3 regions of the Corynebacterium sp. ED61 genome follow, and region 2 is predicted to be linked to each of the others. Evidence: predicted binding sites of a transcription regulator. Region 2 holds the regulator's gene; each other region holds the start of a gene.
What was found. The regulator LexA, encoded in region 2, represses DNA repair genes until DNA is damaged. The targets are predictions, from matches to a motif close to CGAACANNTGTTCG.

Region 1 (7,932 bases), on a different contig from region 2:
GAGTTTCTGCTTCCGTAGGGAAAACGCGATGTCTTCGGCGACGGTAGGCATGACTATCTGACTGTCGGCGTCGGAAAAAATGAACCCGACCCGCTTACGCACCTCACGGGCACGGTGAGCGAGATCTACACCATCGACCGTGACTCGGCCTGCAGACGCCAGCGTCAGGCCGTTGATGAGGCGCGCCAGCGTGGACTTTCCCGAGCCGTTGGCACCGATGATCCCCACGCGGTGTTCAGTAATGCGTAGGTCGGTGGGATGTAGAATCGTGGAATCCGGAGCGGCGACGGAAGCTCCGGTGAACTCAACGACGGACACTGCGGCTCACTGGAAGCAAGTGGGGCACAGCCTTGACCACAGCTGTGACGATGCCAGCGGCCGCGACGATCTTCAGGAGATCGCCTGGAACGAACGGCAGGTTGGTGGCCATGGCGGCAGGAAGATCGAGATTGAGACGAAACATGAGGCCGATGGTGCCGCAGGCGTACTGCACCAACACACCGGCCAGGCCGGCTAGAACGAAGAGGGCAAAGCGCGTTGCGCCGGCGCCGGTGCGAGCTTGCATGGGAGCCAGCTGAGCGATGGCACCCACCACAAAGGCAGAGATTAGGTAGCCTACGATGTAGCCCACGGTGGGTCCGGCTAGTGCACTGATGGTGGGTGTCCAACCGGAAAGATTTGGCACGCCCAAGAGTCCCACGCCGAGAAACAGTGCGGTGGTCAGCCCGCCACGCCACATGCCCAGAAGCATCGATGCCAGCAAGATTCCCATGTTCTGCAAAACGATGGGCACGCCCGCAGAGCCCACGGGGATTGCTATCGCGCCGAGAACGATGATGAGCGCGGCGAAGGTGGCGATGTAGGCAATGTCGGTGGCCGTGTGCGTGCGTGGGGATGCGGTCTGGTTAGTTGGCTGTGTGGCAGCTGAGGTTTCGTGCATGCGGATCATCTTAAACCCTGGCCTTAAACACCGTTCAATTGTGGGCACATTGGGTGCGGAATGGCGCGGTACGTCCGAAGGTTTGTAAGGTCGGGGACTATGCGACGTGCAGAATTTGATCGGCTGGTAGAAGGTGAGTTTGGCGGATCCTTTGGTTCTTGGATCGCCGATATGCACGTCTTGGAGGGCTTTGGGGAGAGTTCCTCGACCCTTATCGAACAGGGAGTCGAGCTACGCGACATTTGGCTGGCCTTGTGTCGCGATTTCGATGTGCCTGCGGAAAGGCGGTTGGGGGAGGATCTTTGACTTCTTTTTCGACGCAAGCAATCAGTGGCTTCCGCTATGACCAGACGCGCCGAAGAAATATATATCGAACACTCGTTCCTATAGTGTAGGCTGATGTCTCGGATATAGCGTAGAACTTTCTAAGAACCTTCGCGGTGCTCCCGTGGTCTAACGTGAGCATGAGTGAACAGGGTAACGCTAAAGAAACCAACAAGGAGCTGACAAGCATGCCACCGAAGAAGAAGAGCACCGGCGCACCTACCGGAGACCGATCCAAGGCACTTGATCTGGCAATGGCTCAGATCGAAAAGGACTTCGGCAAGGGCGCCATCATGCGTTTGGGCGATGACAAGCGCCCGCCCATTAGCGCGATTCCTTCGGGCAATATCGCCATTAACGTGGCACTGGGCATCGGCGGATTTCCCCGTGGGCGCGTAGTGGAGATTTATGGTCCGGAGTCTTCGGGTAAGACGACCGTGGCACTCCATGCGATCGCACAGGCCCAGCGTGGCGGTGGCATTGCTGCGTTTATCGACGCCGAGCACGCCCTGGATCCGGAATATGCCAAGGCTTTGGGCGTAGATACGGACGCACTGTTGGTCTCTCAGCCGGACACGGGTGAGCAGGCATTGGAGATTGCAGACATGCTGGTGCGCTCTGGTGCCATCGACGTGGTGGTCATCGACTCCGTGGCAGCACTGACTCCTAAGGCAGAAATCGACGGCGACATGGGTGATTCCCACGTTGGTCTACAAGCACGTCTGATGAGCCAGGCGCTGCGCAAGATGACCGGCGCGCTGCACCAAACAGGTACTACAGCCATCTTCATTAACCAGTTGCGTGAAAAGATCGGCGTGATGTTCGGTTCTCCGGAGACCACTACCGGTGGTAAGGCATTGAAGTTCTATGCTTCTGTGCGTTGCGATATTCGCCGTATTCAGGCTCTGAAGGACGGCACGGATGTGGTGGGTAACCGCACGCGTATCAAGGTGGTCAAGAATAAGGTGTCTCCACCGTTTAAGATCGCTGAGTTCGACATCCTCTACGGTGAGGGCATCTCCCGTGAGGGCTCCATCATCGACCTCGGCGTGGATGCGGGAATCATCAAGAAGTCCGGCGCGTGGTTTACCTATGAAGGCGACCAGCTGGGACAGGGCAAGGAGAAGGCCCGTGAGTTCCTCAAGCAGAACCCGGATCTCGCGGAGACTCTGGAGGATCGCATCATGCAGGTTCTCAAGGTAGGTCCGTACGCGAACCAAAAGGATGATGTAAGTCCTCTCGAGGGCGCGGATGCGCTGGATCCAGACGATCAGCCAATCAACCTGTCTCCAAACTTCGACGATGATGACGAGGAATAGCCAGCAGCAAAAGATCGAGGCCTTAAAAGAGGCCTTGCAGCAGTGGGAGGCAGGCGAGGCACCGCCGCTGATTGATTCAGAGACGGAAAAGGCACTGGCTCCTGTGAAAGCCAAGGCGGTCCGCTTACTCAACCACCGAGACCGCTCCGCTGAAGAGCTGCGCGGACGGCTGCTCGATGCGGAGTTTGACTCAGAGCTAGTCGATCAAGTGGTGCAGCGCTGTATAGAAAACGGGATGATTGACGATTCCCGGTTTGCCGCAGAGTGGGTGCGCCAGCGGCATCTCAACCAAAAGAAGTCTCCCGCAGTGCTGCGCCGCGAACTGCAGCGCAAAGGAGTGCAAGCCTCGCTCATTGAGGATGCACTCCAAGACATCACGTGGGATGACCAGCGGGACATCATTGATCAGCTAGTGACGAAAAAAGCCGGGAGCATTAAAAATCCCCCGGCGGATCGAGCTGAGTATGAAAAATGCCTGCGGCGCATAGTCGGCGTGCCCGCCCGTCGGGGGTTTCCCGAAGGAGCGTGCATCGCCGCCGCACGGCAGGCATTAGATCAGCGGATCGCAGAGATCCAAGGCGACTAGCCATCTTGCCAACTGCGCGAGTTAGCTAGCCCTCTACGTGCTTGGCCAGCGTGTCGCCAATTTCGGGAACGGTCTTCTCCACGATCTTGGCTACCTTGCCGCGAATGGGCGAGTAGACCTTATTGATCGTGGGATTGTTCACCTTCCCCGCCTGGCGGTCAGCAGTCTCCAGAAGAATGGAGCTGACCTGCTCCTTGCGGGCGTCGAGAAATTCTCCGAAAGAACCAGAACGATCGCCGCCGGCGTACTCGTCCCAAAAAGGCTCCAGGTCGGAAGCTAATTCGGGAAGAAGCCCGCGCATGGCCTTTTCCGGCAACCCACTGTCCACCTTCTTGCCAGCCTTGTACGCGCCTTGGACAAGCTTTCCGGAAATTCCGGACTGCGCATCTACAGTGCGTTCGGTCAGGGACACCAAGTCAGCTACCACAGCGTCCTTGTGTGCACCCGTGAGTTGTTCCTTGAAACTAGCCAATGCGGTCAGCGCTCCTATTCGTACGTACTTCGGAGGTCTCGGTGAGACCGGTCATGCCAATCCACATTAGCCTGATCCTTGGTCTCGATGCCCTGACCCTTTTGTGCCGGAACCTTAGCCACAATGTTCTTGCGCGCACGACCAGCACGCAGCTGACGCTCCATACGCTCAGCCAAGCGACTCAAGGTGTAGTTCAGCAGGATCATGATCACAGCCACCACAATCATCGCGGTGAAGTAGTTGCGGAACCAGGACGCGGACTGCAAGCCCGAACGGACGATCTCCACGTAGCCAATGAGGTAACCCAACGCAGAATCCTTCAGTGCGATGACCATCTGCGAGATCAAAGCAGGCAGCATCGCAGCCACAGCCTGCGGCAGCAAAATGCGCATCATCGTCTGAGTCCGGGAGAGTCCCAATGCCTTAGCAGCTTCTTCCTGACCAGAAGGTAGGGACAGGATTCCCGAACGCAGAATCTCCGCGATCACCGACCCGTTGTACATGGTCAGGCCAAACACTACTGCGGCAAAAGCCAGATGCTTCGTGGGAACCATGCCGTAAATGGCAAAGACCTGGTAGGCGAAGATCATCAGCAAAAGCACGGGGATAGAGCGGAAGAATTCCACGATCACGCCGCACACGCCACGGATCAGAGCGTTTTCGGACAGGCGACCGATGCCCAATACCGCACCGATAAGCAGCGCAAGCAGGATGGAGACCACAGCCGCCTTCACCGTTCCCCACAGGCCAGGCAGGATGTAGGTGGTCCACATATTGCCTTCGAGGAACGGCGTCCACCTACCGGCCTCGAACTGACCGTTGGCGTAAAGAATCCGGCCTGCCCACAGAAGCACAGCAGCGATGACCACCACTGTGGCTGCGGTGAGAATACGGTTGAAACGAATGCCCTTGGGACCGGGCGCGTCATATAAAACAGTAGCGCGAGTAGACATTAGCGCTTCACCGCCAATCGCTTGCCTGCTGCGCCGAAGATGAGCCCGGTCGGCAGCGTGAGAATGATGAAGCCCAAAGCGATGATGCCGAAGATCACGAAGACCTGGTCGGCATAGTCCTCCACCGTGGCCTTCATGAGCAGGCTGGCTTCCGCCACACCGATGACCGAGGCGATTGTGGTGTTCTTCGTCAGCGCGATCAACGTGTTGCCCAAAGGAACGATCGCGCCGCGGAAAGCCTGCGGGAAAATGATGTGCCGGAAGTTCTGCATGAACGTCAAGCCCAAAGAGCGGGCCGCTTCGGCCTGTCCAAAAGGCACGGTGTTGATGCCGGAGCGTAGGGACTCGGCCACGAAAGACGAAGTGTAGATAACAAAGGCCAACACCGCGAGGTTGAAGTTATTCTGCGTGGTGAAGTTTGGCCCTTCTGGCGCCAGAGTGATGTCTAGGTTCACGTACAAACCCAGTGATGCGAACAGCACGATCAACGTCAGAGGCGTGTTACGCGTGGTGTTGATGTAGAAGGTCGCGATAGTACGCAAGATTGCGACGGGGGAGACGCGCATCGCCGTCAAGATGGTGCCCAAGATCATGGATCCCAGTGCGGACCAGAAAGTCAGCTTGATGGTGGTCCAGAAAGCGGGCAGCAGTTCGGGGCCCATTTCTGCCCATAGTTCTGCATTCATCGTTCTTGTGCCTCCTTCCTAACTATTCACGAAGGAGAGGTCACCGATGTCCGGCTTGGCGCCAGGCTGAATGGCATCTCCCAGGTTGTTTTTGATGATTCGTTCGTACTCGCCGGAATCGTGCATTTCATTGAGTGCTTCGTTGATCAGTTCCACGGCCTCTGGCTGGCCCTTTGCCAGGCCGATGCCGTAGTTTTCATTGGTCCAATAGGAGCCGTCCGGCTTCTTCAGTTCCACCACGCGCATCTCGCCGGGGTACTGCTCAGCGAATCCCGCGAGGATCGTGGCATCTGTGGTCATGGCATCGACCTTCCCGCGGGACAGTGCTTCCACGCAGGCGGAGTACGTATCGAACTCTTGAAGCTGAACTTCAGGCAGCGCTGCCTTGACCTTTTGCGCCGGGGTAGAGCCGGTCACAGAACAGAGCTTGGTTTCTGCATCCATGTCTTCGAGTCCCTGGATCTTGTCGCCGGAGCGAACCAACAGGGCCTGGTGGGTCAGCAAGTAGGGACCACCAAAGTCCACGGAATTCAGGCGGGACTTGCTGATGGAATAGGTGGCGGTGATCATGTCGACCTCGCCGTTGTTGATCAGCGTTTCACGCTGCGAAGATGGGGTTTCCCGCCAGCTCATCTCGGGGACGGCCCATCCCTTTTTGTCCGCGATGTAGTTGATCACATAGCGGGAGACGTCCGTGTCCACGCCCTGGAAGGTCTTTTCCGGAGTGCGTACACCGAGGCCGGGTTGGTCGAACTTGGTGCCGAGGATCACTCGGCCGGATTCAATGGAGCTCAGCAGACTGCGTGCTTCATTAGCGCCGCAGGCTGCCAGGGCAACCATACTGAGGGCCACAACCACCGCGGCGGTGAGGCGTCGAATATATGTCATGGTGTTTTGCTCAATCTCGCTGGGTGCGGCGATTAGTGGTCGAGGATCTTGGCCAGGAAGTCCTTGGCGCGGTCGGATTCCGGATTGGCGAAGAAGTTTTCCGGAGTGGTGTCTTCCTCGATCGCGCCGTCCGCCATGAACAGCACGCGGTTGGCGACCTTGCGGGCAAAGCCCATCTCGTGGGTCACGCAGACCATGGTCATGCCGGAGCGGGCCAGGTCAGCCATCACTTCCAGCACTTCGTTGATCATTTCCGGATCCAGCGCGGAGGTGGGCTCATCGAACAGCATCACCTTGGGATCCATCGCCAGCGCGCGGGCGATGGCTACGCGCTGTTGCTGGCCACCGGAGAGCTGCGCCGGGTACTTCTCCGCTTGAGCAGCAATACCCACGCGTTCCAGCAGCTCCATCGCGCGCTTCTTGGCCTGTGCCTTAGATTGGTTGCGTACCTTCATGGGCGCCAGCGTGACGTTGTCCAGAATGGTCATGTGGCTGAACAAATTGAAGGACTGAAAAACCATGCCTACGTCTGCGCGTAGCTTGGCTAGATCCTTGCCTTCTTCTGGGAGTAATTCTCCATTGATATGGATCTCGCCGGAATCGATTGTCTCGAGACGATTAATGGTGCGGCACAGGGTGGATTTTCCGGAACCAGAGGGGCCAAGCAGGACAACCACTTGACCTGCAGGAACGCTGAGGTTGATGTCGCGGAGGGCGTGATATTCGCCGAAGTGCTTGTTCACATCCCGCAAGCTGATCATTGCGGTTTTAGTTTGCGTGTCTGACATAAAGGAAGATTACCGTGACCTAGGTTACATCCACGTTAACTTTTCAAAAATGGCCAGTTTCTTATGGGCACGGTGGTGAGTAGGATCAGACCCCGTGACGCACATGATTTCTCCCTCTCGCCCTGATGACTCCCGCACGTACGAGGTCCGTACCTTCGGCTGTCAGATGAACGTGCACGATTCCGAGCGCCTGTCTGGATTACTCGAAGATTCTGGTTATCAGCCGGTTCCAAATGGCGAGACCCCGGATGTGGTGGTGTTCAACACCTGTGCAGTTCGTGAGAATGCGGACAATCGTCTATACGGAACGCTCGGCATGATGAAGGGGGTTAAGGATTCGCACCCCGGCATGCAGATTGCCGTGGGTGGCTGCATGGCGCAGAAGGACAAGCAGGTTGTGGTGGAGAAGGCCCCGTGGGTGGATGTGGTCTTTGGCACGCATAACTTGGGTAGTTTGCCCACGTTGCTGCAGCGGGCTGCGCACAATGAGGAAGCTCAGGTGGAGATCGCCGATTCCTTGGAGCAGTTCCCCTCCGTTTTGCCGGCCAAGCGCGAGTCCGCCTATGCGGGCTGGGTCTCCGTGTCCGTGGGTTGCAATAACACCTGCACGTTCTGCATCGTTCCCTCGCTGCGTGGCAAGGAGCAGGACCGTCGCCCCGGCGATATTTTGGCGGAGGTCTCCGCATTGGTGGAGCAGGGTGTCTCCGAGGTGACGTTGTTGGGCCAGAACGTGAACGCCTACGGCGTTAATTTTTCCGACGCCGACCTGGAGCGGGACCGCGGTGCCTTCGCCAAGCTTTTGCGTGCCTGCGGTGAGGTCGAGGGCTTGGAGCGCGTGCGCTTCACGAGCCCGCACCCTGCTGAGTTCACGGACGACGTGATTGAGGCGATGGCGGAGACCCCGGCCGTGTGCCCGCAACTGCACATGCCGTTGCAGTCTGGTTCGGACAAGGTCCTCAAGGACATGAAGCGCTCG
Region 2 (7,932 bases):
TGAATATCGTCATGCGCACGCACGATGGAATCTACAATGCCTGAGACGTTGGCCTCAAAAGTGATGGGACGGAATCCGCCCACAGTGATGTCCACCATGAGGTGGGCAGAGGTACCACCCGGGGCAATGTGCGTGTGCTGGGCGTGCAGCAGCACGTTGTGCTGGCCGTACAAGTCGCCGAACTTTGCCTTTAACCGCCGCAACACTTCTAGGTGAATGGACTGAAACATCAGGCCCACATCCGCTGTGCAGTGCACCACTCGCTGCCCGCTATCGGGGTCCACGAAGATGAACGAACGTGCATATTGACGACGCTGTAGCCCAATGGACGATTGCTCCAGCACGGCATACCCATTCATTCCCGCGCCCCACGGCTCTCCAGTCATGTCTGCCATGCCACGGCCAACTTCGAGGGATCCTCCAGATTGCGCCCCGGCGGCTCTTTGGGAGATGGAAGACCACAGCACGCTGCCGCTGATTGCGGCCATCCCAGCGAAAAAGATGCGGCGGGAAAACGGGGAATTGAACACGCTTCCCGCTACCTCGGTGGCTTGAGCCAGAGTGGCTTCGGTGTGCGTGCGGGACTGCCCCATGGTGTCTTTAACCATCAGCGTCGTTCACTTTCTTCGAATTAGATATTCATTAGCTAGGCAATACTAAACAAACGAGAGTCGAGCGTGGGGCGGAAATGAAGAAGCCCGCAGGCCACTTGTTAGAATCTTTTTGGTGAGTACCCCCAATAGCGACAAACCACGACATGACGGACACCCCCGCGGCACGTCCGGTCCCCAACGTCGTAAACGTCGGAGAGGTCGCTCGTCCCGCCCCTCACGCCCCGTGCGCACCATTGGTCCCATTAGCTTTCCGGATCAACTGCCGGTCAGCGAGCGGCGTGAAGAGATCATGAAGACGATCTCTGAAAACCAGGTGGTCATCATCGCGGGCGAAACTGGATCCGGCAAGACCACCCAGATTCCGAAAATGTGCCTCGAGCTCGGTCGTGGACGTTCCCAGCTCATAGGTCATACTCAACCTCGCCGTATCGCCGCCCGCAGCGTCGCGGAGCGTATCGATGAAGAACTCACCTCCTCCAGTTCAGAGAACGCAAAGCTGGTGGGCTACAAGATCCGCTTCGATGACAACATCAGTTCGTCCACCGCCATCAAGCTCATGACGGACGGTGTGCTTCTCAATGAGATTCAACGCGACCGGCTCTTGCGTGATTACGACACACTCATCATCGATGAAGCCCACGAACGCAGCCTCAACATCGACTTCCTCTTGGGCTACCTCAAGCAGTTGCTACCCAAGCGCCCGGATCTCAAACTGATCATCACCTCCGCGACCATCAACCCCCAGGCATTCGCAGAGCACTTCTGCGATGCTGCAGGAAAGCCCGCGCCGATCATCGAAGTGTCCGGTCGCACTTACCCGGTGGAAGTTCGCTACCGGCCGCTGGTTCGCGAGCATCTCAACGACAAGACTGGCGAGATTACGGAAACGGAAGTCGATCCTCTCGACGGTCTCGTGGAAGCCTGCCGCGAACTCGTGCGGACTGGCCCCGGCGATATCCTCTGCTTCTTCTCTGGAGAACGAGAGATCCGCGATGCCGCAGACGCCTTACACGCCGCCTTCCCCCACAACCGGGGCGAGCAGATCGACATACTCCCGCTATTCGGCAGACTCTCCAACGCCGAGCAACATCGAGTCTTCTCCCCTGGTGGTAAGCGACGCATCGTGCTAGCTACCAACATTGCGGAGACCTCGCTGACCGTGCCCGGCATTCATTACGTGGTGGATACCGGCCTGGCACGCATCTCCCGCTACTCCCACCGCACAAAAGTCCAGCGCCTCCCAGTCGAAGAGATCAGCCAAGCTAGTGCAACGCAGCGATCCGGCCGCTGTGGCCGAACCGCAGACGGCATCGCCATCCGCCTGTACTCGGAAGAAAACTTCCACGCTCGCCCGGAGTTCACCGACCCGGAAATTCTTCGCACGCACCTGGCCAGCGTCATTCTTTCCATGATCGCACTGGGTCTCGGGGATATCGACGAGTTTCCCTTCCTCCAAGCTCCCGATAAGAAGTCCGTCCGCGATGGTGTGGCGCTGTTGCACGAGCTGGGCGCGCTGAAGGTGGCGTCGGGAAAAAAGCACCAGGCCGGCGGGCAACAACAACTAACCCAAACTGGCCGCGATATGGCTCGCATTCCCACCGATCCTCGGTTGGCACGCATGCTCGAGGCAGCCCACCACAACAACGTTCTGGAACAAGTCGCGGTGATTGTGGCCTCCTTGAGCATTCAGGATGTGCGGGAACGTCCGCTCGAACACCAAGGCAAGGCGGACCAGCTGCACGCCCGCTTCGGTGCGGACTCGGACTTCATCAGCGTGCTCAAGCTCTGGAACTACCTGCAGCACAATCGTCGGGAACTCAGCGGCAACCAGTTCCGCAAGCTCTGCCAGAGCGAATTCATCCACTACATGCGCTCTCGCGAATGGATGGATTTGGTGCGCCAGCTGCTGACAGTCATCCAGGAACTCTCGTGGAGCATCCCCAACATTGCCCACGTGCGCGACATGGACTTCGACGAAGAAAACATCCATGAAGACGCGGTGCACAAATCAGTACTCACCGGCCTGCTGACTAATATTGGCATGCGGGAAGGCAACTCCAAGCAGTTCACTGGCACGCGCAATACGCACTTCGTCATCCACCCCAGTTCCCAGCTGTCCAAAAAACCACCGCAGTGGGTCATGGCTGCCGAACTGGTGGAAACCTCCCAGGTTTTCGCGCGCACGGCCGGTCCAATTGATCCTGCGTGGGTGGAAACCATCGCGCCACACATGACCAAGACTGTGCATTCCGAACCACATTGGTCTAGCTCTCGCGGCGCAGCGATGGTCCACGAAAAGGTCTTGATGCTCGGATTGCCGCTGGTTGCGGACCGAACCGTCAACCTGGGACGAATCGACAAACCACTGGCGCGCGAACTGTTCATCAGAAATGCCCTGGTGGAAGGCGATTGGACCACGCGCCACAAGTTCTTCCATCACAACCAGGAGTTGTTGAACGAGGCCAGCTTGTTGGAAGACAAGGCCCGCAGGCGGGACATTATTGTCGACGACGACACTCTGTTCCGGTTCTACGATTCCCGGATCCCTGCCTCTGTCACCTCAGCTCGGCATTTCGACGCGTGGTGGAAGAAGGCCCGTCATACCGACGCCGGTTTGCTGGACTTTTCCGCCGATGCGCTAATCGAATCCGCTGAGGGGGCGACAGCCGCCCACGAGTTCCCTGACGTGTGGCAGCAGGGCAGCTTAGAGTTCGAACTCAGCTATGTCTTCCAGCCGGGAGACCCGCGTGACGGAATCACCATGCGCGTGCCACTTCCCTTGTTGGCTACGGTCGATTCCCAAGCCACGCAGTGGCTGGTCAGCGGGCTGCGCAAGGAACTGTGTGTATCGCTGATTAAGAGCTTGCCCAAGCCACTACGCAGGAGCGTGGTGCCCGCTACGGACTTCGCGGAACACGCACTGCAACGTATGACGCCTTTCGACGGAGCCATCGATGCAGCGCTGGCTGATGCGCTTCGGTCACTTGGTGGCAGTGGAATCTCCGCATCGGACTTTGATTGGTCCAAGGTGCCATCCCACCTGCGGATGAACGTGGCTGCCATTGATCGACGAGGCCATGTGGTGGATCAGGACCGCGACGTCGCTGCGCTCCAACAGCGACTCACCTCTCAGGTCACCAACGCTATTGCGCAAGCCGCAGCCCGCAGCCTGGGTTCTGGATCTGATGCGCCCGATCCCGCCGACGCAGCTTCTCATGGTCGCCACGGAAGGCCGAAAAGTGGCGATAAGACTAAGTCCGGGAATGGTCGAGATAAGAATTCTGCGCAGGGTAAACCTGGCGGACGCAACGCTTCAGGACGCGGCGGTGCTGCCACTGGCGGTGTGCTGGCCCGCGCCGCCAACTGGGATGCAGAAAACATAGGGACGGTTCCAGAGACGGTAGAAACCATCGTCGATGGGCAGACTGTGGTGGCCTACCCCGCGATCGTCTCCGTGGACAAGGGCGTGGTGTTACGAGCGTTCCCCACGCCGCAAGCGGCTGCTGCACAGCAGTTCAAGACGGTTTTGACCATGATGACGAAGACGGTAGCCGTCTCGCGCGCACAGATGCTCAAAGGCCTGCCGCTGCGACAGCGCGTTGCGTTGGAGAATTTCCCGTATGTGGGCTTTGACTCACTGTTGGAAGATCTTGTCACCGTGACGTGCAAGAGTATTTTGCAGGAGCACGGACCAGTTATTCGAGATCCAGACCGGTGCGCAGAAGTCATTAACATTGCTCGGAAGCAGGGTGCCACTGGGGTCCGAAAGGCTGTGGTGGAAGTTGCACCTGCAGTTTTGGCGGTTGCGGACATGGCCGAGGAACTAAGGGAGTGGAGTGGCGAGCCCATAGAGGCAATGCGTCAGCAACTGGATTTCTATGTGGGATCTCATGCCGTGGCGCGCCATGGGGTTGCTCAACTTAGGCATGTTCCGCGGTACGTGGCTGCCATGCAGGCCAGGTTGGACCTGATGGAGACTGATCCGGACAAGGAAGAAGTGCTGGACGGGCAAGTCTTAGACGCGGAAAGATACCTGGCTAAGACCCTGGATAGATTGCCTGAGGCGCGAGCGGCTTCTCCGCAGATCAAGGAGATCCACTGGATGATTGAAGAGCTCAGGGTCAGCTTGTTTGCGCAAAACTTGGGTACCGCACGCTCGGTATCTGTCCAGAGGATTAAGAAGGCACTCGACAAGATTCGCTAGGGGTTGTGCTTCAAGGCCTCGGAAGATTCAGTGCTGAGCTCTGCATCTTAGCTAGCTACGGGCGCGGTGAGCGCGGAGTGATTCGATCTCCTGCTCAAAATCCTCTGCGCTATCGAAGGACTTGTACACAGAGGCGAAGCGGAGATAGGCCACTGCATCCAGGTTCCTTAGAGGTTCCAGAATCGCGAGGCCAATTTGGTTGGCCTGCACTTGTGAACCGTGAACAGCGCGAACGTTCTGCTCTACTTCGTGGGCCAGTCTCTTAAGTGCATCATCTGACACATCACGACCCTGGCATGCCCGGCGAACGCCTTTGATCATTTTCTCGCGGCTAAATTCTTCAGTCACCCCGCTGCGCTTAGTAACCAGCAAAACGGAGCGTTCCACGGTGGTAAAACGGGTTTCACATTCGAGACATTCTCGACGACGGCGAATCGCGACACCGCTTTCCACGGTTCGGGAATCAACTACACGCGACTGTTGGGAACTACAAGAAGGGCACAGCACGCCACTCATGCTAGTCCCGATGCAGCGTTTAAAGGAATAGCGGGCTCAAACCCATAGTCAGAACCATGGTCCCCACCGAAAGGGACATACCACCTGGAGAGGTAACGAACTTCTCTACATTCTGCGTCCATCGTTCCAAGAACCTAGATGATGCGTTATCGAACGCTGCAGAAGAATCTTCCACCAGACGCTCGCTCCTACGAACACGCGCTCGTGAAGGAACGATCGCCCTTCCCTGCCCATGGGTGTTCGAACGCTGCGTGGATTCAGGAACTTTCGGAACAAGAAGGTCCGTGAAAGATTCCCGAGGTGGACTGATGGTAGAACCGCTCTGTGCGGGGATCGACGACACGATACGCTCTGCACGTGCAGTACGAACAGAACGGGAATCCGGGCGAGTCAGCGCAGTAGTCATATTGGCCTTCTTTCTTCTCAAACAATCGTCATGAGGACAAACCTCGGTGATTTCATGCATTTGCCACTTCGGCTAGCTCACGCATGTAATTCTCACGACCAGTGCGGCCATCGACTACCTGCGAGCCATCCGAACAGGCACGAAGATCATTAAACTCACCGGCTAGACAACCAGAGTGGATTTAATCGAACACTGAACGCCTTTGGTACGAACGTTCGATTTCATGCCTTAATGGAAAAATAGCACGCCCGTTCTAAACTGTCCATTCATTTTCCAAGCTTTTTCGAACAGATGAACCAGACTAAGTGACGTTGATGAGGTAGGGTGAGAACCACGTCGAAATCTTCAAGGAGCACACATGAGTCCACTTTCTTCCGCCGGAGATGAGCAGCCCGTCGCACCCGAGGCCCGCCGCAAGCCAGGCCGACCCCGTAAGTCCGCAGCAGATAAGGCGGCAAGCGCCAAGGGAAAGGGTCGCGATTCTCTCAGTGAGCGCCAGCGGCGCATTCTAGAAGTCATCACTGATTCCAAGGTGCTGCGTGGCTACCCCCCAAGCATCCGCGAAATTGCAGAGGCCGTTGGTCTGCAGTCCACTTCGTCGGTGTCCTATCACTTGACCCAGCTCGAGGAGAAGGGGCTGCTTCGCCGAGAAGACAAGAAGCCGCGTGCAGTTGATATTCGCGGATATGAATCATCCCCAGGACGGTCTAAGCCAAGCGAAAACGCCACTGAAGCCAGTGATGCGCGCCCTGAAGCCTCGTATGTTCCCGTCGTCGGTCAGATCGCCGCTGGTTCTCCGATATTGGCTGAGGAAAACGTAGAAGCGGTCTTCCCCCTCCCAAATGAACTCGTGGGCAGTGGAGAACTTTTCCTCCTGCAGGTTGTCGGTGAATCCATGCGAGATGCCGGCATCTTCAATGGAGACTGGGTCGTCGTCAAGTCCCAAAAGGTCGCAGAACTGGGCGATTTTGTGGCCGCGATGATTGATGGAGACGCCACCGTTAAGGAATGGCACAAGAACGAAGACGGATTGTGGCTGCTCCCCCACAACGATCTGTTCGAACCAATTCCTGCTGAAGAGGCGGAGATCTTGGGCAAGGTCGTCGCCGTCCTCCGTAAGATCTAGACGAGGTAATCGATTAGCCCTAGGAGAAAGGTCGTCCGCCCATGCCGTTGCGGTCCACTGAACGTCGCCGGCAAATATTGTCGTTGACCGCCGTTAAGGGTCGCGTCACGGTAATTGAGCTCGCGGAGAAGTTTGGCGTCACGGCAGAAACAATTCGGCGCGACCTGGCCACACTCGATGCACAAGGCGGAATTCGCCGAGTACACGGTGGCGCGGTCCCGTCACAGAACTACCGCACGGAATTCACCCCATTCGAATCGCGCGCCCAATCTGCGCTCGACGCTAAACGGCGTATTGCTCGCAGAGCTCTCGAGCTACTTCCGCCTCCTGGCCGCACCTTGTTTCTCGACGGAGGAACCACTACCGCTCTCATGGCAGAAGCTCTCGCCACCTCGGGACTAGAGAGCATCCCCCACGCCCCTACCAGCGGTTATGTTCCTCCCTACAAGCTGATCACGAATTCACTACCCATCGCCAAAACTCTGGCAGATTCCGAATACTTCGATATCCAGCTTCTCGGCGGCAAAGTACGCCCACAGGCGCAAGCGGTCGTAGGCAATATCGCCACCCAAACCATCGCAGTTCTCAGAGCTGATGTGGCATTTGTAGGCACCAACGCTCTTACCCTAAATCACGGGCTCTCCACCCCTGATGAAGAAGAGGGCGCTGTGAAACGCGCCATGGTCACACACGCCGAGCACGTCATAGCCCTCGTAGATGCCACAAAGTTCGGGCTGGATTACTTAGTCAGCTTCGCTGCTATTGAAGACATCAGCACCGTTGTCACTGACCTACAACCACACGAGTCCTACGTCGCCGCACTAGAGAATGCTGGAGTTTCTGTAGCCTTCGCTAAAAAGTAGCCACCCGGTATTCAGCAGTCGCCACCACGACTATTCCGCGCGTGCCGTATTGACGTATCGGCCTTCCCCCACGTGATCGTAAAGCCAACGCATCACTGGATAGCCCACAATGATGCCAACCGAACCCCACGCAATGCCCTCCAGCTGAACGCTGCCTACCGTCAACGTTAGATTTCCAATGCCGGCGATGATGGCGACGGATG
Region 3 (7,932 bases), on a different contig from region 2:
GCCACGGAACCCGGCTCGAAGGCATTGGTGGTGTTTCGGTCGCCGAAGATCTTGTCCTGATCCAGCTGCTTTTCCACGTCGCCGTTCGGGTCGACGGTATCGGAGCTGGCCATGGCTACAACCTGACCGGTCTGCACATCCAGAACCACCACGCTGGCGGAGTTCGACTTGGAATTGTCCTTAGCCTGCTGGACCTGCTGCTGGATATACGTCTGGGCATCCAGATCCAAGGAGAGTTGGTAGGCATCTCCATCCACCGGTGGGTGTTCGTCGCGGACGGAGCCCGGGATGGCGTATCCATCGCCGCCGACGTCCACCGTCCGGGATCCGTTGATTCCCTGCAGGCGGGCGTCCTGGGACAGCTCCAAGCCAAACTGGCCTTGGCCATCCTGGCTGATCTTTCCGATCAGGTTGTCTCCCACTGCGCCGTTGGGATATTGACGAATGTCTTGACGCTCCGAGGTGATCTCCGGGAACTCGGCTACCACCTTTTGCGCGATGTCCGGATCCACGTTGCGTACGAGGACCTCGTAGGTGGCATCAGAGGTGAGCTTCTTGCGTAGGTCGGACTCCTTGATGTCCGCGCCTTCTTGGTCGATCATTTTCGGCAGCTTTTCGACGATCTCATCCAGGCGTTCGTCCGGCTCTGGGACGTTTTCTGGGTCGAGTTCGTGGCGCTCCTGCATGAAGTCGCGAAGCTTGCCCGGGTGTACCGACAGCGAACGAGCCTCCATGGTGTAGGCCAGAATATTGCCGTTGCGGTCCGTGATTGTTCCACGGTGTGCAGGCTCGGCCAGCACCGTGGTGCGCTGCATCTGTGCCTGCGCGGCCAATGAAGGTCCGGCGATCAACTGCACCCACGTCAGGCGCAGTACCAGTGCGATGACCAGCAGCAAGATCAGGCTCAGAACCATGCGCAGACGCTTGCTGAACCGGGCGCTGCTGTTATCGAGAATCAACCAGCTGTTTGCTTCCGCAGTACGCGAAGATTGAGGCTTTCGCTGTTGTGCCAAAACCTACTCACTCCTTTCTGCGGACAGCATGTTGCTTCATTGTCCACCGCTGAACGCAATGTGCCGGGCAACCTGCCCGGCGTGTCTCCGTCAGCATGAGGTGAGCCAACGGTTGTCCTTCGATTGCGTGTCTACCTCGTTGAGGTCAACGGTGGGTAACTAGTTGGTAATTTCTGATCAGTTTGGTGGGGCGACGGGTGCCGCTGGCGCGGGAGCCGGCGCAGGCGCAGCCGGCGCTGGGGCTGGTGCTGGTGCTGGTGCTGCAGGCGCTGGTGCCTGGTTGCCCGCGGCTGCGCCGCCTGCAGAATTCTGATTGGAATAAGGAACCTCGCCCGTGCCGTTCTGTGCTGCGGCACCGGTTGGGCTCTCAGGGGCCAGTCCCGGCACGTTCGCCGTCTGGGCTGGATCGGACGTTGCGGTACTTGGCTTCTTAGTGCCGTTGACGTCGATCACCGGACGGTTCTCGGCAGCGTCAGCTGGACGCTGCTCGTCAACCTTGTCGCCGTTGACGTTCAACACACCCGTCTGATCCGGCACCACCATTCCCATTTCAGAGGCGCGGGCCGCAATGTTGGCTGCAGACTGTGCATCAGAGACGTCACGTTCCAAGGATTCCAGCTCATTGGTCAGGTTGGTGGACTGCTTGCGCGCATCCGCGATCTGGAAAGACTGATCCGTGGTAATTCCGGACAGCCACATCACCGAAACGATGCCCGCAATCAGCGCGAAAGCCATGAAGAAGGCCAAGTTGCGCGCCCGCGGATCAGTGTTATCCCGAGGTGCAATCCGGCGACCACGCATCGAAACTTGCTGCTGGGAGCCCAGACGGCCCGTGCGCTTGCGTCGATCCTGCAACGCCTGCGGCTGCGAAATGGTGCGTTCGCCTCGCTGGGCTGGCCGCTCCACGGTCCGCGAAGTACGAGTAGCGCGAGTGCTGCGCGTGGACTGGTACGAGCGAGCACCAGAGTCACGGCGTGGTGAGGCGGTGCTCCTGGTCTTTAGCGTTCCGGTGGTCATACTGTGTCCTTCTGGAAAGTGTGTGGTGGTTGCTCGTGGGTTGGTGGGGATCCGCGTGGTCATGTTTTTGTCCTCGGGGGCACGGGGAATGTGCTGTATCCCCGCATGCTCGCTCGAGCAGCAGCCCGCACGCGCACGGGTGCGGCACGAGAGTTCAGTTCGATTTCCTCTTCGGTGGCCTTCTCTGCACCGCGGGTGACCAGCTCGAACTCCGCTTCTGATCCGGGAAGCTCCATCGGCAGACCGGCGGGGGTCTGCGAGGCGGAGAGCTCAGCCAGCGCCTTCTTGACGATCTTGTCTTCCAGCGACTGGTAGCTCATGAACACGCCCATGCCGCCGAGGTGCAGCCAACTTGCCGCTGCGGGAACCACGTTTTCCAGTGCTTCCAGCTCCGCGTTGACCTCGATGCGCAATGCCTGAAAGGTGCGCTTGGCGGGGTGTCCACCGGTCCTCCGGGACGCTGCCGGGATCACCGCATAGAGCAGCTCCACCAGGCGCCCGGAATCGCTGAACGCTTCCTTTTCCCGCTCGCGGAGCACGGCGCTGGCGATCTTGCCCGCGAAACGCTCGTCGCCGTAGGTCTTCAGGATGCGCGCAAGATCGCCGTGCGAGTAGGTGTTCAAGATGTCCGCGGCGGTCAGCGAGGTTTCCGGGTCCATCCGCATGTCCAGCGGTGCATCCTGGCTATAAGCAAAACCACGATCCGCTTGATCCAGCTGCATTGAGGAAACACCCAGGTCAAACAGGAATCCGGAGATTCCGTGTTCGCGTACGTCCGTGGGGATGCGCCCTTGTTCCGCCAGCTCGTTCAAAGCATCGGTGATGCCATCGAAGCGGGTGCGGTAGCTCACGAAGCGCTCACCGAAGCGAGCCAGCCGCTCGTTGGCTTCGGCCAGCGCGTTCGGGTCGCGATCCAGCCCCACCACCACTACCTGCGGCATCGCCTCAAGGAATGCCTCGGTGTGTCCACCTGCGCCGAGCGTGCCGTCGACAATTACCGGCGTCACCGGCGCATCGGAGGACTGGACACCCCGCTGCACCAGCTCGACCATCCGATCGCGCATGACCGGGGTGTGGCCAGGTTGGCGTGGGTTCATTGTTGTCCTCCTTTCGTGCTGTTGCGGGATCTTGCTGTTCTTTTTGTGCCGACGCCGCCCTTCGCGGAATCAGCTTCGTGCCGACGTGAAAAAGCTGGTGACAAAGTTAAAGAGTGTGAACAGGGCCTTACCTGCGTGGGTGTGGGTCTGATATCGGGGAAGTACATCAAACGTCACGTCGTCCACGCAGATAAGGGCCTGCGCACACTCTGTGTGTCGAAAAAGTTCTAGAGGAACTCCGCGAAGGATTCGTCATCGCCTACTGAGAAGTCAGCCTCATGTTCGGCGCTGTATGCCTCCCAGGCTTCGGCATCCCAAATTTCGAGGAAGTCCACATTGCCGATGACCACGCATTCTTTGCTGAGTTCCGCGTAATCGCGGTGTGCAGCGGGAATGGTGATGCGGCCTTGCGAATCAGGAGTCTGCTCGTCGGCGCTCGCCGCCAGGTTGCGCACGAATGCTCGTGCCCTGGGGTTTGTGCGTGAAGCAGCTGCGGCCTTCTTGGCGCGGACCATGAATTCACCTCGCGGATACACCGCCAGGCTTCGGTCCTGCCCTTTGACCACCATCAGCCCATCGGCCAGTTCCTCGCGGAACTTGGCCGGCAGGGTGAGTCTCCCTTTGTCGTCCAACTTCGGTGTGAAGGTGCCGAAGAACATGTCTGCGGCTCCTTCCTGTTACCGATCGACACAACGTTGTCTTTTTCACCAGCTCTGTTCAGTTATTCAGCGCGTCGCTGTGCCCCACTTTACCCCACTGTCCCCCACCAGAACAGCCACACGCCGAACATTAAACAAATACTTAAGGCTTTTTATTTCCGGATGTTTCCTCTGACCTGCGCCATCTTTCCCTGTGGGGAGATTTTCCGCAAGCGGGATTCACAGGTGCTTCTACGGTTCGCGCGCCTTTCGTCCAGGTTTGCAGGGCGGCGGCCCCACCACTGTGTGTCAGCCAGGTGGGCCTTTTACCTTGTTGTCCGCTTTGCGGAGCTCGTTCTATTATCGCAGTTCACGAGCACTATTTTGTCTTCCGGAGGATCTCCGCCACTCCTCTCTCAGCCGCATTTGACTGCTGCTCAACCCTGCCGAGGCCCCTTACTGAGCCAATGTGGGGCAAAGTGGGGGCAAAATGGGGCCTAATGGCAGATTTTCGGCAATCTCCGGCCAGAAGTGAGCCGCGGGATCGGGCAAAAGTGTTAGGGGCGGCGTTAGTGGTCGGCCCAGGCAGTGCAAGCGGAAGTGTTAGGGGCGGCACTGGTGCCAGGCCACGCCAGAGCAAGCGGCGGCGCAAGTGGTCGGCCCAAGCAGCGCGAGCGGCGGCACTAATGGCAAGCTCCGCGCCCGAGCGACTCCCCCCGCTTCCACGACTCCCCGACTTCCCTGACTTCTGCCAAGCGTCATACTTCTGTACCAATCCTCAAATGGCGCACCGTGTTTCCCCAGGTAAATGTGGCGCAAGTGACGTCTCTAAATGAGTTTTGGTACGGAAGTATGAACGGCTCTTGCCCGCCGCGCAAAAGCGCCCGAATTGGACTGATTTCCGGGTTGAAGGACGAAGACAATTGGTAGTGCTGAGAGAAAGTGCTACAAGGAGAAGCGGACAAGCGTCAGGAAGGCAGGCGCGAAGATAAAAGAGGCACAGTAGACACGAAAAATCGCCCCACCGTTTCCAGTGGAGCGATCAGGATAGTCGTGACAGCCAATCAAGGTGCCTGAAGAAGGTGCCTCACTCCCAAGGAGCCTCGCGGATGCCGCTTATCGCTCGAAGCGCTTGCGGAAGCTATCTTCCATGCGGTCGCCGATACCGCCGTTTTTCGCCGCCTTCGACTTAGCAGCAGAGACCTTCGCTGAACCAGCACCCTTACCCTTAGCTGCATTCGAGCGAGTTCCAGTGCCATGGAACGCCATCATGCCTCCAGCGAACATGATGAAGAAGCCGAGGATACTCAGAGCCACGAACCATAGGGAAAACTGTGCGAGGCTCACTCCGCCAACCAACATGCATAGGCCGACCAGCATGATCGCCACGGATTGAATATTGAAGGAGAAAGTTCCCTTGCTTTCCCTCGAAGCCCGGTGCGCCAAACGCGGATCGTCCGCGATGAGTGCGCGTTCGATCTCTTCGAGCATCCGTTGCTCTTGCTCAGATAGAGCCACGTCCAACCTCCACTGTCGCTGCGATGAAACCCCTGGTGGGTGCTCATCGTTCTTGCTGTTTTGGTGCCTTCACCGGCTAGGTGATCAGTGCCCCTCACAACTTCAAAAGGTGGTTCAAGAAGTGAAAGGTAACTACTGAATATCCGATCCGCGCACTAGAAGACGCAAACTCAACCCAGCGGATATGAAGGCTCTGTTAGGTACAACGTCCAGCATACGTATTTAGTTCCCATCGCCAGAGAAAATCCGAAATCGCGCTCAGCTTCCTCCGCTCAGCTTCATCAAACAATCACCTGAATCCGAACCACCATGGCAATCGAGCCGTACCGCTCCCACCGAGATCCAACCAAGCCTAAGCAACCACTGCAGCGCCTTCGATCTCTGCCCGAGCCTCATCTACCAGCACACACGCCTGGTCGTAGAGCTTCTGCACCACCAAGGGATTGACGTTTTTCTCAAGCCCCATGTCCGCCCGGCTCGCAAGACGAGCGTGTACTTCAAAACGCTGGCAGCGCTGTTCCATCGCAGGATCCAACATCTTTAACTTGTCCCACGCACTCCCCTGCGGCCGCCGCTTTCGGCCTGCCATCTTGTGCTCGATCAGCGCCCCCGCTGCACGCAAAGCGGCACGGTAAGAAAGCGATAGAGCCTCATCCAAACGTTCCGCCTGCCTTGATGCAGCAAGCTGTCGCTCCGCATCATCCAGGAAGGACACAGCGCTCTTATGTACCGTGTGCGCCCGTAATTTTCGTATCGTACTCATTGCGCCTTCGCCTTCCTTAATCTTTGGCTAACTGGGTCTTGCAGCGCTGGATCTTGCAACGCTCCGAAGCAGCACTTCGCTTATCCAACTAGCCATCAAGGTATTCAGCAGCGAGACAACAACCGCCTCCACCAACTCATTAATAGAACACCTGTTCGAACTAGTGCCAAGTTGAGGAATCTCAACCGCACTTTTGCACCACATGGCAGGATGTACGTCATGTCTTTGGTATCTATCGTCGCTGTCACCCCAGCGCAGTTCCGCCGTCGTATTGACGAGCTGATAGATATACACCTCTCGGCTATGGACTACCCGGCGTCGTACAAAGACCAACGACGTACACTCTGGCTGTCCAACATCCACCACCCTGATTTCCGCTGCCACCTCGCCCTCGTCCACCCAGACGATGCTCGCCCGGACCCCAGCGACCCACAGCAACCGTGCGCGGGAGTGTGCTTTAGCTTCCGCGGCAGCTCAGATACTTGGTGGAATCAGCAGGTCACACGCGGTCTCCACGAAGCAGGGCACTCGCGGCGCCAGATAGAATCCGTGCTCAAGGATTACGCCGAGCTATCGGAAATCCACGTGAATCCCCGCGTGCAACAGCTCGGCATCGGGCGCGGGCTACTGACTGTCCATATGAAGTCGATCTCTCAGCAGCACGTCATGCTTTCCACGCCCGAAGTGCCAGGAGAAGCCAACGGTGCGTGGCGTCTGTATCGCAGCCTAGGGTTCCAAGACGTGCTGCGGAACTTCTACTTCCCTGCCGATGCGCGCCCCTTCGCGATCCTCAGCAAAGCGCTGTAAAGCCAAGCGCCCCCACAAAGATCAAAACCCCAAAGAACCACAAACCTAGCGGACCATATCGTGCCCGTACCCCGGCCCCCACGCCGGTGCCATGCCCAAGTTGTGCAGCACTTCCTGCGTGGCGCGCACGTTATTCATGGTCATGAAGTGCAGGTCAGGCGCACCTTCCGCGATCAACCGCTCCGCCATCTCGGAGGACACTTCGATACCCACCTCGCGAATGGCGGCCTTGTTGCCCTCTTCATCACCATTCGCTGCATCCAACAGGCGCCGCTCCAGTGACTTTGGCAGAGACGCGCCCGCCAGCTCCATCTGCTTGCGCACCGCACGCAGGGACGTAATGGGCATCAGTCCGGGGATGATCGGCTTGGAACCGTGCTCCGAATCCGCCGCCACCAAGCGATCGCGCAGCCGCAGGTAGTGGTCCACGTCAAAGAACATCTGCGTAATGGAGTACTCCGCACCAGCGCGCAGCTTCGCCAGCGTGTATTGCGTGTCCATCTCCAAGTCAGCTGCACGGAAGTGGCCTTCGGGGAAGCTCGCGATGCCGATATCGAAGTTCTCACACTCGGGCATCTCTCGAACCATTTCGATGAGCTCGTTGGTGTACAGCAGCCCGCCTTCGGTCTGCACCCATTCTGCGTTCGGGTCCCCCGGCGGGTCGCCGCGCAGTGCCAGCAGGTTGGTCAGCCCCAGGTCAGCGAAAGTCCTGATCAGGGAGCGGATTTCCTCAGCGGTGTGCTCCACCAGCGTCATGTGCACCAGCGTGGTCAGCGGCTTTGTCGCCAGCTGCTCGGCCACGCGAAGGGTGCGTCCGCGGGTAGATCCGCCGGCACCGTAGGTCACGGAGACGAAGCTCACGCCAAGGTCGTGGAAGGCCTCCGCTGCGCTCCACAGTCGCTGTTCTGCAGCATCGTCCCGCGGAGGCATAAATTCCACGCTGAAAGGTACTCGACCGGGCGTGGTGAATTTGAGGGAGTCAGAGACTGCTACCTGCCTGCGGATGTGTGCCATGCCCAATGATGATAATGCCAGCGCACATTGCTCTGTGCAGCGAGGGCGGAAATGGCGGCACTGTA

Region 1: a site for LexA is predicted at 1,312-1,325, ahead of recA (recombinase RecA). Genes of this name have one in related genera too.
Region 3: a site for LexA is predicted at 6,191-6,204, ahead of IM764_RS00575 (SAV_6107 family HEPN domain-containing protein). Genes of this name have one in related genera too.

The regions. Positions count from the first base shown of each region.
Region 1 is NZ_JADGIT010000008.1:8,221-16,152, reverse strand. It holds gene IM764_RS08785 (energy-coupling factor ABC transporter ATP-binding protein) at 1-318, opposite strand, end outside; gene IM764_RS08780 (biotin transporter BioY) at 305-940, opposite strand; gene IM764_RS08775 (DUF3046 domain-containing protein) at 1,040-1,246, shown strand; gene recA (recombinase RecA) at 1,453-2,583, shown strand; gene recX (recombination regulator RecX) at 2,567-3,169, shown strand; gene IM764_RS08760 (hypothetical protein) at 3,195-3,641, opposite strand; gene IM764_RS08755 (amino acid ABC transporter permease) at 3,656-4,594, opposite strand; gene IM764_RS08750 (amino acid ABC transporter permease) at 4,594-5,280, opposite strand; gene IM764_RS08745 (glutamate ABC transporter substrate-binding protein) at 5,299-6,168, opposite strand; gene IM764_RS08740 (amino acid ABC transporter ATP-binding protein) at 6,201-6,929, opposite strand; gene miaB (tRNA (N6-isopentenyl adenosine(37)-C2)-methylthiotransferase MiaB) at 7,060-7,932, shown strand, end outside.
Region 2 is NZ_JADGIT010000011.1:276-8,207, reverse strand. It holds gene IM764_RS09885 (neutral/alkaline non-lysosomal ceramidase N-terminal domain-containing protein) at 1-608, opposite strand, end outside; gene hrpA (ATP-dependent RNA helicase HrpA) at 727-4,818, shown strand; gene nrdR (transcriptional regulator NrdR) at 4,870-5,325, opposite strand; gene lexA (transcriptional repressor LexA) at 6,099-6,866, shown strand; gene IM764_RS09865 (DeoR/GlpR family DNA-binding transcription regulator) at 6,914-7,729, shown strand; partial or broken gene IM764_RS09860 (solute carrier family 23 protein) at 7,760-7,932, opposite strand, start outside.
Region 3 is NZ_JADGIT010000001.1:124,673-132,604, forward strand. It holds gene IM764_RS00550 (peptidoglycan D,D-transpeptidase FtsI family protein) at 1-1,013, opposite strand, end outside; gene IM764_RS10500 (hypothetical protein) at 1,191-2,030, opposite strand; gene rsmH (16S rRNA (cytosine(1402)-N(4))-methyltransferase RsmH) at 2,090-3,127, opposite strand; gene mraZ (division/cell wall cluster transcriptional repressor MraZ) at 3,355-3,786, opposite strand; gene IM764_RS00570 (DUF3040 domain-containing protein) at 4,882-5,283, opposite strand; gene IM764_RS00575 (SAV_6107 family HEPN domain-containing protein) at 5,636-6,046, opposite strand; gene IM764_RS00580 (N-acetyltransferase) at 6,266-6,853, shown strand; gene metF (methylenetetrahydrofolate reductase [NAD(P)H]) at 6,899-7,867, opposite strand.